2 regions of the Sphingomonas faeni genome follow, and region 2 is predicted to be linked to the other one. Evidence: predicted binding sites of a transcription regulator. Region 2 holds the regulator's gene; the other holds the start of a gene.
The links. Region 2 encodes LexA, which represses DNA repair genes until DNA is damaged. Its sites were predicted from a motif close to GTTCCNCNCTTGTTCT; they were not measured.
Positions count from the first base shown of each region.

Region 1: QFZ54_RS10475 (ribonucleoside-diphosphate reductase subunit alpha) is a predicted target of LexA. The motif match lies at 3,844-3,859, and genes of this name have one in related genera.

Region 1 is NZ_JAUSZF010000001.1:2,262,510-2,269,215, forward strand. It holds gene QFZ54_RS10465 (haloacid dehalogenase type II) at 213-938, shown strand; gene QFZ54_RS10470 (hybrid sensor histidine kinase/response regulator) at 1,105-3,210, shown strand; gene QFZ54_RS10475 (ribonucleoside-diphosphate reductase subunit alpha) at 3,971-5,857, shown strand; gene QFZ54_RS10480 (DUF2171 domain-containing protein) at 5,997-6,257, opposite strand; gene QFZ54_RS10485 (hypothetical protein) at 6,329-6,529, shown strand; gene QFZ54_RS10490 (ribonucleotide-diphosphate reductase subunit beta) at 6,592-6,706, shown strand, end outside.
Region 2 is NZ_JAUSZF010000001.1:1,431,356-1,438,061, reverse strand. It holds gene QFZ54_RS06610 (citrate synthase) at 1-114, opposite strand, end outside; gene gltX (glutamate--tRNA ligase) at 140-1,570, opposite strand; gene QFZ54_RS06600 (ComEC/Rec2 family competence protein) at 1,610-3,841, shown strand; gene lexA (transcriptional repressor LexA) at 3,832-4,506, opposite strand; gene QFZ54_RS06590 (molybdopterin molybdotransferase MoeA) at 4,575-5,756, opposite strand; gene QFZ54_RS06585 (energy transducer TonB) at 6,270-6,706, shown strand, end outside.

The DNA of each region.
Region 1 (6,706 bases), 830 kb from region 2:
AGTTCCCACCACCCCGGCGAAGGCCGGGGCCCAATTGGAAAGGTCGCCGTAACAAAGGACGGCGTTCGCCAATCTACGTTTCCCAATCGGGCCCCGGCCTCCGCCGGGGTGGTAAATAAAATGCCGAACCCCCGCTCACCGCCAGCCTCCACAAAGACCCAGAAGCCCCCCGCTCCCGGGAACCAACCGCCGCCCCCCACCGTCTTTCCCGCATGGTACACCGCCCCCCGATCAAAGCCCTCGCCTTCGACGTGTTCGGCACCGTGGTCGACTGGCGCTCGGGGATCGCACGCGATGCCGCCCCGATCCTCGCCCGCCTCGGCCGCACCGATATCGACCCGCACGCGTTCGCCGACGGCTGGCGCAAACGCTATCAGCCTGCGCTGGAGGAGGTGCGGAGCGGCCGGCGTCCGTTCGTGATCCTCGACACGCTTCACCGCGAGGCGCTCGAAGACCTGCTCCGCCACCACAACATCGACCCCGCTGCGCTCGATGGGGCGACGCTAACCGATCTGACGCACGCCTGGCACCGGCTCGAACCCTGGCCCGACTCGGTCGAAGGTCTCACCCGCCTCAAGACCCGCTACCCGATCGTCACGTTGAGCAACGGCAACATCGCGCTGATGCTGGAGATGGTACGCCGCGCCGGCCTCCCCTGGGACGCGATCCTCGGGGCCGAAGTCAGCCGTGTCTACAAGCCACTCCCCGAAGCGTACCTCGCCACCGCGCGGATGCTGGCGATCGAACCGTCCGAGCTCTGCCTCGTCGCCGCGCACCATAGCGACCTTGCCGCCGCCCGCGCTGCCGGTCTCCAGACCGCCTATGTCGATCGCCCGCACGAATATGGCGGCCGCCCCGCGCCCGATGCGGATGCCGCTCAGGATTGGGAGTTCGGCGTCGACAGCCTGACGCGATTGGCCGACGAACTGTGCCGATGACCCGCCGACCCGCCGCGCGCACCGATGGTAACGCGCGGCCCCACCCCGTATCCACCGACCTCGTATCGACCGACCTCGTATCGACCGACCTCGTATCGACCGACCCCGTGTCCACCGACCACGGACGTGGAATTCGAACCGGCGTGCGACCCGGCAGGATCTTGAGATGACGACACAGACGGCCGAGGCCGATTTCCTGACCGGCGGCGGCGAGATGGCCGCGATGATCCGCGCGCATGACTGGTCGGCCTCGCCGCTGGGGCCGATCGAGCAATGGCCGCAATCGCTTCGCTCGATCGTATCGCTGATGCTCGCGTCGGAATTCGCGATGTTCGCCGCCTGGGGGCCGGAGTTGGGCTTCCTTTACAACGATCACTATGCGCGCCTGCTGCACGACAAGCATCCGCATGCGCTGGGCCGACGGTTCAACGACATCTGGGGCGACGTGTGGGCGGACATCAGCCCGCTGGTCGACAAGGCGTTGGCGGGGGAAGCCTCGTTCTTCGAGAACCTGCCTCTCGTCACCAATCGCAAGGGCTATGACGAGCAGGCGTGGTTCACCTTCTCCTACTCGCCGGTGCGGGACGAGAGCGGCGCGGTCGCGGGCATGTTCTGCTCGACCTACGAAAGCACCGAACGGGTCGTGGCGGAGCGCGCATTGCGCGACGAACGCGAGCGGATGGGCCAGATGTTCGCGCAGGCGCCGACCTTCATGGCGATGCTGCGCGGGCCCGAGCACCGGTTCGAGCTGGCCAACCCCGGCTACAGCAAGCTCGTCGGCCACCGCGAGGTACTCGGCCGCACCGTCGCAGAGGCGTTGCCCGACGCGGTCGAACAAGGGTTTCTCGAATTGCTCGACCATGTCTACGCGACCGGAGAGCCGTTTACCGCGTCCGGCATGCTTTACGCGGTACAGGCCGCACCGGGCGGTTCGGTCGATGATCGCTATCTAGATTTCGTCTACCAGCCGATCCGCGACGCGAACGGCGCAGTCGTCGGCATCTTCGTCGAGGGCGCGGACGTCACCGATCGCAAGATGCTCGAACGCGACCTGCAATCGCTCAACGCCGACCTCGAACAGCGCGTCCGCGATCGGACCCAGGAACTGGTCGAGGCGCAGGAGGCGCTCCGCCAGGCGCAGAAGATGGAAGCGGTCGGACAGCTCACCGGCGGCATCGCGCACGATTTCAACAATCTGCTGCAAGGCATCACCGGCAGCCTGGAGATCGTCCAGCGCCGCGTCGCGCAAGGGCGGGTTGGCGAACTCGATCGCTTCATCTCAGGCGCTACGGCCGCCGCCAATCGCGCCGCGGCACTCACCCACCGGCTGCTCGCCTTCTCGCGCCGCCAGCCGCTCGATCCGCGCCCGGTGAAGGTCAATCCGCTGGTCGCATCGCTGGAGGACCTGATCCGTCGCACGACCGGCGAGCAGATCGAACTCGAGATGGTGCTCGGGACGGGGCTCTGGACGACGCTGTGCGATCCCAACCAGCTCGAGAATTCGCTGCTGAACCTCGCCATCAACGCGCGCGACGCGATGCCGCACGGCGGCACGCTGACCATCGAGACCCGAAACGCACAACTCGACGACCATTTCGCCGCCAGCCAGCGCGATGTCCGGCCCGGCCATTACGTCTGCGTCTGCGTGTCCGACACCGGCACGGGCATGTCCGCCGATACCATCGCCAAGGCGTTCGAGCCGTTCTTCACGACCAAGCCGCTCGGCCAGGGCACCGGGCTTGGCCTGTCGATGGTCTACGGCTTCGCGCGCCAGTCCGAAGGCTATGCGAGGATCTATAGCGAGGTCGGCCAGGGTACGACGATCAAGCTGTATCTGCCGCGCCACTACGGCGTGGCGGAACAGGACGAGGCGCTTCCAGGCCTGACCCAGGAGCACGTCACCGACGCGGGCGAGATCGTGCTGGTGGTCGAGGACGACGTGGTGGTCCGGTCGCTGATCGTCGAGGTGCTGGGCGAACTCGGCTATCAGGCGGTCGAGGCGCATGACGGTCCCGCCGGGCTCGACAAGCTGCAGACGATGGACCGTATCGACCTGCTCGTCACCGACATCGGCCTCCCCGGATTGAACGGCCGCCAAGTCGCCGACGCCGGCCGCGCACTCCGCCCCGACCTCCGCGTCCTGTTCATGACGGGATACGCCGAAAACGCCGCGCTGGCATCGGGCTTCCTCGAACCGGGGATGTCGATGATCACCAAACCGTTCGCGATGGAAGCGCTCGCAACGCAGATCCGGACGATGATTGGGGGCTGAGGCAGAACACCCCCACCCAATCACCACCACCACCCCGGCGAAGGCCGGGGCCCAGTTGGAGAGGTCGCAGTAACAACACGCCGCGCTCGGTTAGCAATGTCCCCCAACTGGGCCCCGGCCTCCGCCGGGGTGGTGGGACTTCGGCGGGGTGGTGAACTTTGGCGAGGGTGGGCCGGTGCTCTCGTTTTGAAAGAGAAAGACCCCCCCATCCCGTTCCCCCGCGAAGGCGGGGGCCCAGGAATCAAGCAGGACGACGTTCGTGACTCTTAGGCCCCCGCCTCCGCGGGAGAACTGAAAGGTACGGCACCTAACAAAAAATCGAGCCCCCCTCGTACCCCTCCCACAAAGCAACATTTGCCACTTCCCGCCCTTAAATAATTTTTCGTTCCCCCTTCGCCCCCTTGCGCTTCGCGAACCCCGCAGAACTCCACGCGTCGCGAATATCCCGCTCGTCCAACCCGCACGTGAACGCGACGAACCGAGCCCCGATCGCACCCCCAACCCCCTTGCGTCTCTTGGCGCTTTGGCACAATCTCTTGGGGTTGCGTTCGGGGGCGGACCCAATCGCTGGTAGAACAACCCTCGCATAGCCATATGCGATATGACCGTAAGCGCGCCTTCCACCGCCGCGATGGTCACTTTTTGTTCTCCCGTTAGGGGCCGTCCGATGGTAGCATGGCGACATGACGCCGATTCGAACGAATACAGAACACTAGGAGCGGTTTCGATGGATTTCAGAGACAGCAGCCGGGATAGCGACATGACCACAGACACGATCGAACAAACCACTGCCACGCCTGAAGCCGAGGCTCCCAAGGCGCCGCGCCAGGCGCAGGACAGCCACTCCGTGCGCGCGCAGATCTACCCGGTCGAGGTCGATCACAGCCGCGACGCGCTCCTCACCGAATTCGGCAAGGACACGCTCAAGGATCGCTACCTGCTCCCGGGCGAAAGCTATCAGGACCTGTTCGTCCGTGTCGCCTCCGCCTACGCCGACGACGCCGGCCACGCACAGCGCCTCTACGACGCGATCTCGAAGCTCTGGTTCATGCCCGCCACCCCCGTTCTCTCGAACGGCGGCACCGGGCGCGGCCTGCCGATCTCGTGCTACCTCAACTCGGTCCCCGACAGCCTCGGCGGCATCGTCGACACCTGGAACGAGAATGTCTGGCTCGCCTCGCGCGGCGGCGGCATCGGCACCTATTGGGGCAACGTCCGCGGCATCGGCGAGCCGGTCGGCCTCAACGGCAAGACCAGCGGCATCATCCCGTTCGTCCGCGTCATGGATTCGCTGACGCTCGCGATCTCGCAGGGCTCGCTGCGCCGTGGCTCGGCCGCCGTGTACCTCGACGTCTCGCACCCCGAGATCGAGGAATTCCTCGAAATCCGCAAACCCTCGGGCGATTTCAACCGCAAGGCGCTCAACCTCCACCATGGCGTGCTGATCACCGACGACTTCATGGAAGCCGTCCGCAACGGCGACGAATGGCACCTGCGTTCGCCGAAGGATCAGGCGATCCGCGCCACCGTCGACGCGCGCTCGCTGTTCCAGAAGCTCGTCGAGACTCGTCTCCAGACCGGCGAGCCGTACATCGTCTTCGCCGATCACGTGAACAAGGCGATGCCCAAGCATCACCGCGAACTCGGCCTCAAGGTCTCGACTTCGAACCTGTGCTCCGAGATCACGCTGCCGACCGGCAAGGATCACCTCGGCAACGAGCGTACCGCGGTATGCTGCCTGTCGTCGCTGAACCTCGAGACGTGGGATCAGTGGAAGGACGAGAAGGGCCTGATCGAGGACGTCATGCGCTTCCTCGACAACGTCCTGCAGGACTATATCGACCGCCACGAACCCGGCATGGAACGCGCCGCCTACAGCGCGGGCCGCGAGCGGTCGGTCGGGCTCGGCGTGATGGGCTTCCACTCGTTCCTCCAGGCGCGCGGCATCCCGTTCGAGGGCGCGATGGCGAAGTCGTGGAATCTCCGCATGTTCAAGCACATCAGCAGCCAGGCGAACGAAGCCTCGATGCAGCTCGCGATCGAGCGCGGCCCCTGCCCCGATGCCGCCGACGTCGGCGCGATGGAGCGTTTCAGCTGCAAGATGGCGATCGCCCCCACCGCATCGATCTCGATCATCTGCGGCGGCACCAGCGCGTGCATCGAGCCGATCCCCGCGAACATCTACACGCACAAGACGCTCTCGGGCAGCTTCTCGATCAAGAACCCGTATCTCGAAAAGATGCTGAGCGAGAAGTCGAAGAACTCGGACGCGGTCTGGAACTCGATCCTCGAACAGGGTGGTTCGGTCCAGCATCTCGACTTCCTCTCGGTCGAGGAAAAGGACTGCTACAAGACGTCGTTCGAGATCGACCAGCGCTGGCTGCTCGAGCTGGCGGCGGATCGCACGCCGTACATCGACCAGGCGCAGTCGCTGAACCTGTTCATCCCGGCGGACGTCGAGAAGTGGGACCTGCTGATGCTCCACTTCCGCGCGTGGGAGCTCGGCATCAAGTCGCTCTATTACCTCCGCTCGAAGTCGGTCCAGCGTGCAGGGTTCGCCGGTGGTGTCGAGGCGGACAACACGATCGACCTGCGCCAGATCGACGTCGAGTCGAAGGATTACGATGAGTGCCTTGCCTGCCAGTAAGGCGCCTCGGCTGCCAAAGGTGACCCCGGCCCGTGAAACACGGACCGGGGGGCGCCTGACGCAAAAAACCCCGGCCCGCATGAAGCGGACCGGGGCTCGGGCAGTCTCGGCGGCGCGTACGACACGCGCCGCTAAGAGTTCAGGCCTCTTCTTCGAACGTCACCGCCACGTCGGCGTTGGCGGACAGGCGGACCTTGCCGTCCTCGATATCCGCAACCAGCCCGAGCGAGATGAAGTGATGATGCCCTTCATGGCGGCCCTTGCCCTCGACGACCTGCGGGCCCGAGTCCTTCTTGGTCAGCTTGATGCGGTTGCCTTCGACCTTGTCGACAGTGCCGACATGGACGCCGTCCGCGCCGATGACTTCGGCATGTTCCTGGATCTGGGTTGCATCGACCATGGTCGTTCTCCTGTGGTGGGTTCCCCGATACGGGGCTCGGCATCTCAACGCATGTCATGCGAGTTCGCCGCATGACATATGGTTCAGCTATCATGTTCGTGGTCGCGGGCGTGCTCGGAATCGTCGGCACCGCGATGCTGCTCCGTCTGCGCAGCCCGAGCGTCACCGAGCAACAGACCTACGCGTTCCGCATGATCGGCATCATGCTCACCTCGGGCGCGATCGTCCTCGCCATGTCCGCCGCCGCGATGTGGCAGTGGAGCACCGAATGACGCCGCCCTCCTGATTTCCCCAGTTTTCCGATATAAAACCCATTCCCCGAAAGGCTTACCCCATGTCCCTCCTTCACGCCTCCAAGCAGTACAAGCCGTTCGAATACCCCTGGGCGTTCGAGTTCTGGAAGCGCCAGCAGCAGCTCCACTGGCTTCCCGAGGAAGTGCCCCTGGGTG
Region 2 (6,706 bases):
GTCCGTCTGTGCGTACAGCTTGCGGATATCGATGACGTCGGGCCCGACCGTTCCGGACATCACCGGATAATCGAAATCCTTGCCATCGACCTTGAGGGTTGCGGTCTCGCTCATGCTTGTATCCTTCCTCGAAATCTTATCAGCTAGCCATTCGGTCGGCGATCCGACCGAGGCTCTCGTCGCGCCCGAGCAGGTCGAGCACATCGAATATTCCCGGTGACGTCTTGCGTCCCGTCAGCGCGGCGCGAAGCGGCTGTGCGACCTGACCGAGTTTGACCCCTCGGGCTTCGGCCACGCGCCGTACCGCGCCTTCGAGCGCTTCCGTATCCCACTTGTCGAGCGCGTCAAGTTCAGCATGCGCATTCGCCAAAATCGCACTCGCTTCACCCTGCAAAAGGCTCGACGCGGCGTCATCCATCGCCAAAGGACGCTGGCTGAACAGGAAATTCGATCCTTCGGCCAGCTCGTTCAGGTTTGCGGCACGTGGCTTCAGGACCGGCATCGCGCGAGTCAGAAGCGCCAATCCGCCGTCCGGCAGACCGTGACCGAGCCGGTCGGCGGCAAGCTGCGCCAGCCGCGCATCGTCGGCCTCGCGGATATAATGGCCATTGAGATTCTCTAGCTTCTTGAGATCAAAGCGCGAGGGCGACTTGCCGACGCCCGACAGGTCGAACCACTCGACCGCCTGCTCGCGGCTGATGATTTCGTCGTCGCCGTGCCCCCAGCCGAGCCGGAGCAGGTAATTGTCGAACGCTTCGGGCAGAATGCCCATCTCGTCGCGATAGGCCTCGATACCGACGGCACCGTGACGCTTCGACAACTTGGCGCCGTCGGGACCGTGGATCAGCGGGATATGCGCGTAGATCGGCTCGGGCCAGCCCATCGCGCGGTAGATCGGCAACTGGCGGAACGCGTTGTTGAGGTGATCGTCGCCGCGGATGACGTGCGTGACGCCCATGTCGTGATCGTCGACGACGACCGCGAGCATGTACGTCGGCGTACCGTCGGAGCGGAGCAGGACGAGGTCGTCGATCTCTTCGTTCTTGACCGTAACGGCGCCTTGCACGCGATCCTCGATCGTGACGGCACCTTCCTGCGGCGCGCGCAGGCGGACGACATGCGGAAGATCGGGGGCCTCGCTCGCCGGACGATCGCGCCACGGGCTGCGAATGCGGAGCGGCTTCTTTGCGGCCTGTGCCTCGGCACGCATCGCGGCGATCTCGTCGTTGGTCATGTAGCAGCGATAGGCATGCCCGTTCGCCAGCATCTCGTGCGCGACCTGCGCGTGGCGCTCGGCCCCGGCGAACTGCATGACGACGTCGCCGTCCCAGTCTAGCCCGAGCCAGCGCATCCCGTCGATGATCGCGTCGATCGCCGGCTGGGTCGAGCGGACCCGGTCGGTATCCTCGATCCGCAACAGGAACTTACCCCCGTTCGCCTTTGCGAACAGCCAGTTGAACAGCGCGGTGCGCGCGCCGCCGAGATGCAGGAACCCCGTCGGCGACGGAGCGAAACGGGTAACCACGGGTGCGGCCGAATTGGCGGTGCCCGTATCAGATATTGCGCCCAACCGCGGGTGCTCCCAGACTGATGAAACAATGGAGAAACGATGGCCATAACAGCCGTCGCCGCCCCTAGCATGCGTCCTTGGCGGCGACAAATGGGCGTGCCGCGATGGGGGGCTGTCGTTGGGCTTGCCGTGGTCGGGCTGGCCGTGGAACGCTGGCTGGAGGCAGAGCGCGACCAACTGGTGCTGTGGCTGCCGGTAATGCTCGGCGGCGGGATCGCGCTGTGGTTTGCGTTACCGGACCCGGCAGCGTGGTGCGTCGCGGTGCTGCTGTTGGTCGCAGGCGGGTTGGCATGTCTGGCCGTGGGGCAGGGCGGTCGTGCGGCGCGGGCGCTGGCGATCGGGTTGCTGACGGCGGCGCTGGGGCTCGGGTTGATCTGGGCGCGGTCGGAATGGGTGGCGCGGCCGGTTCTGGGCGGTCCGACGATCGCGCGTTTCTCGGCGAAGGTTGAGGCGATCGAGCCGTTGGTGGCGCGGAAGCTGGTGCGGCTGACGGTATTGCCGGTTGGGAAGGGGGTGGAGACCGGCGGGCAGCCAATATCCTTGCCGTACCGCGTCCGCGTCAATCTGGCGGAAGCGGATGCGCCGAACCTGCTGGGGACGGGGGCGGTCATCCAGTTGCGGGCGCGGCTGATGCCACCGCCGCTCCCCGCGGTGCCGGGCGCGTACGACTTCGCGCGCGTCGCGTGGTTCGGCGGGATCGGCGCGACCGGGCGCGGCTTCGCACCGGTGGTCGTGACTAGGTCAAGCGAATCAGGCGCTGGCATCCGTGTCGCGCTGTCGCACCATATTGTATCGCGGCTGGATGGCAGCGCGGGCGGTATCGCGGCCGCGCTTGCGACCGGCGACGTCGGCGCGATCAGCGAAGAGGATTCGGAGGCGATGCGCCGGGCAGGTCTCGCGCATTTGCTGTCGGTGAGCGGACTGCACATTACCGCGGCGGTGGCGGCGACGATGCTGATCGTGTTGCGTCTGCTGGCGCTCAGTCCGTGGCTGGCTTTGCACGCGCGACTGCCGTTGATCGCCGCGTTGGCCGGGGCGGCGGCGGCGATCGGTTATACCTTGCTGACCGGGAGCCAGGTGCCGACGATCCGTTCGTGCGTCGCGGCGCTGCTCGTGCTGGCGGCGCTGGCGATGGGACGCGAGGCGATGACGTTGCGGCTCGTCGCGGCGGGGGCGGCGTGCGTCATGCTGGTGTTGCCGGAATCGGCGGCCGGGCCTAGCTTCCAACTGTCGTTCGCGGCGATCACCGCCATCATGGCCCTGCACGAACATCCGGTGATCCGCGCATTCTTCGGGCCACATGACGAGGGGCGAGGACGCAAGCTGGCACGCGGCGTCGCGTCGCTGTTGCTGACGGGGCTGCTGGTCGAATTCGCGCTGATGCCGATCGCGGTCTATCATTTCCACAAGGCCGGGCTGTACGGGGCGTTCGCCAACATCGTCGCGATTCCGTTGACGACGTTCGTCGTGATGCCGTTGGAAGCGCTCGCGTTGCTGCTCGACGCCGGCGGTCTTGGCGCGCCGATCTGGTGGCTGGTGCAGCGCTCGCTCGATGCGCTTTTGTGGCTTGCACATATCGTCGCTGGCGCCCCCGGTTCGGTGCGGTCCTTGCCGGCGATGCCGACGGCGGCGTTTGCGCTGATGGTCGTTGGAGGGATTTGGATTGCATTGTGGCGGACGCGGTTGCGGCAACTGGGGCTGCTGCCGCTGGTGGCCGGAGCGATCTGGGCGTTGACAACACCGGCGCCTGACGTTCTCGTTACGGGTGACGGTCGTCATGTTGCGGTGCGGACGGCGGCGGGGTTGGCTATGCTGCGTGATCGGGCTGGGGACTATACGCGGGACATGCTCGCCGAGAATGGCGGGGTGGACGGCGAGCCGCTGTTGCTTGCGGATCAGCCCGACGCTCGATGCAGTCGTGATCTTTGCGTCACCGATATCGCCGCTCGGGGAAGGATGTGGCGGATCCTCGCGACCCGCAGCGCCTATATGGTCCCAATCGCCGAACTGATCGCCGCCTGTCGCAGCGCTGACGTCGTGGTCAGCGAACGCGGTCTGCCGAAACGTTGTGTGCCGCGGTGGCTAAAGCTGGACCGCCGTGTTCTGCGACGGACGGGCGGGGTCGCGCTGACTTTGGGGACGGGGACGGTCGTGACGATCCTCGAGGCGGGCGATCGCCACCCCTGGCGCGATCCGCCCGTTCTTGAGCGTGCCGCGCGCTCGTTCAGTTCGCGGCACGCTCGGCTCCGCGATGGAGCGGTTCAGTCGTAGCGGCGGAGGATGCCGGAGAGTTTGCCCTGCACGCGGACTTGCGCGGGGGCGTAGCGTTGGGGGTCGTAGGCGCGGTTGGCCGGGTCGAGGCGGACCATCGCGCCTTCGCGGCGGAAGTATTTCAGCGTGGCTTCGCTGTCTTCGATCAGCGCGACGACGATCTCGCCATCGCGGGCGGTCTCGGTGCGGCGGATTAGGGCGTAGTCGCCGTCCAGGATACCGGCTTCGACCATCGAGTCCCCGGAGACTTCCAGCGCATAGTGTTCGCCGGTGCCGAGAAGCGCGGCGGGGACGGCTAGCATCGTGCTGCCTTCGAACGCCTCGATCGGGACGCCGGCGGCGATGCGGCCGTGGAGGGGGATCTCGATGACGTCGTTGGCCGGTTGCGGCGTTGCGGCGGTGGGGGCCGCCTTGACGTTCGACGCCTTCGACGGCGCCTTTTTCTCCGCCCGCTCGGGCATGCGCAGCACTTCGAGTGCGCGTGCGCGGTTCGGCAGGCGGCGGATGAAGTTGCGCTCCTCGAGCGCGCTGATCAGACGGTGGACGCCCGACTTCGACTTGAGGTCGAGCGCGTCCTTCATCTCCTCGAACGACGGCGATACGCCGGTTTCGTTGAGGCGATCGTTGATGAAGCAGACGAGTTCGTGCTGCTTGCGCGTGAGCATGGCGGTTCTCCGTCCGGAACAGACTGGGAACTTCTATGGAACATAATTAACGCCGTCAAGCGTCCGTATCACGCGATAACGAGGATTTCCGCCGATTCGCCTTCGTATGCCACCGGCGCGTTGCCGGCGCGGACGATCAGGCAGGTCGAGCGGGCCAGCGTGAGGAGCATCGAGCTGTCCTGGATCGTCGAGGCATAGGCCTTGCCGTCGCGGAGTTCGGCGCGGAGATAGTCGGTCCGAGCATTGTTGGCGGGGAGGTCTTCGCCGAGCAGCGCGTGGGTCGACTGAGGGAGCGGGTCGCGCGCGCCGGCCATGTGCGCCACGACCGGCTTCACGAACAGCGTGGCGGTGACGAACGCGGAGACCGGGTTGCCGGGGAGGCCGAGCACCATCATCTCGCCGATCCGGCCGGCCATCATCGGCTTGCCGGGGCGCAGGGCAATCCGCCAGAAATCTATCGTGCCGCCGGCCGCCTCGATTGCGGGGCGGACCAGGTCGTGATCGCCGACCGACGCACCGCCGGTGGTGACGAGCAGGTCGGCCTGCACGCTGGCGAACGCCTCGCGCAGGATTTCGAGATTGTCGGGCAGGATGCCGAGGTCGATGATGTCGACGGGCATGTCGGCGAGCATTGCCGCCAGCATGATGCCGTTCGATTCGGGGAGTGCGACGCCGTCGGTCGTCGAGCCGGGGGGGACGAGTTCGTCTCCGGTGGCGGCGACGGCGACGCGGACGCGGCGGTTGACGGTGAGGCTGCCATGGCCGCCGGTCGCGGCGACCGCGATGCGCGCGGGGCTGAGGCGGTCGCCGGCGGCGATCAGGCGGGTGCCGGTCGTGAAGTCGAGGCCTTTGCGGCGGGTGTTGCGGCCGAATGTCTCCGGGCCTTCGCCGGCGAGGATCAGGGTTTCGCCGTCCCGTTCGGCCTCTTCCTGGACCATGACGGTGTCGGCGCCTTCGGGCATCGCTGCGCCGGTGAAGATTCGCGTGGCTTCTCCGGGGGCGACTTTGCCGATGAAGGGGCGGCCGGCGGCGCTTTCGCCGATGACTTTCCAGGGGCCGGGGAGGTCTTCAAAGCGGATCGCGTAGCCGTCCATCGCCGAGAGGTCGGCGGCCGGCTGCGTGCGGCGGGCGAGGATGTCCTCCGCGGCCCAGCGGCCGGCGGCTTCGCGTAACGCCACGGCCTCACTGCCGACGCGGGGGGCCATGGCGAAGAGGCGGGTCTGGGCTTCGGCGACGGGGACTAGGGTCATGCGTAAGACTCTGTTTTCGGGCGTTTCTGAAAAGTGAAGTATAGGAAGTATAGACGCTGGGAGCAGTTTGGCGGTTTGTGCCTTGGGGCGGTTTCGTATGGGGGAAGCGCAGGGTGCGTGGGTATGTTCCGCGCTTTGCCATGGGTCTGGTGTGTAGGACAGGTGTTGTTGGGTTAGTGGGGTGTGGGTTGCGGATTGATTGGGGCGCTTTGAGCTGACGGGTATCGTACGTTAGTTACCTCCTCCTTGTTCTCCCGCGAAGGCGGGAGCCCAGGCTGGGTCCCCGCCTTCGCGGGGAAACAAGTGTTGGGCGGACGTCGCTCGTTATTGCGTCGGCTTTCCCAACTGGGCCCCGGCCTTCGCCGGGGTGGTATTTTTATTTGGGTGGGCGGCGCGCTTCTTCTGCGATGACGGGTGTGGGTTGGTCGCGATCGGGTCTTCTGGGGGCTTGGCCAGTGCGCGTTCATGGCGCGCGGGGCTTTGTTTGGGGGAAAGAGACACCAGATCAGTATGATGACACGCTATACGCCTCGGGCGAAAGACAGGATCGGGGCGGCGGTGGGTGCGGTGCTGCTGCCGGGGATGCTTGGTTATGCGCTGCTGTCGGGGCTGGTGGTGACGATGCCGGGAGCGGTGACCGATGCGTTGAAGGTGTTCGATGCGGCGCCGCCTCCGCCACCGCCGCCCGAGGAGAAGGTCAGGCCTCGGCCGTCGCCTAGCCGTAAGCCCGAGGGGGCTGCGTCGCCGTCTAACCTGAAGTCGAAGGCTACCGAGGTGGTGGCGCCGCCGCAGATCGTGCCGATCGTCGTGCCGCCGCCTGTCGTGGTGGCGGAGAAGGCTGGGGTGGGTGCGGAGGCGACTTCGGGGGCTTCGAACGTTCGCGGGCCGGGGACCGGGAGTGGCGGGATCGGTAATGGGACCGGCAGCGGCGGGTATGGAGACGGCGACGG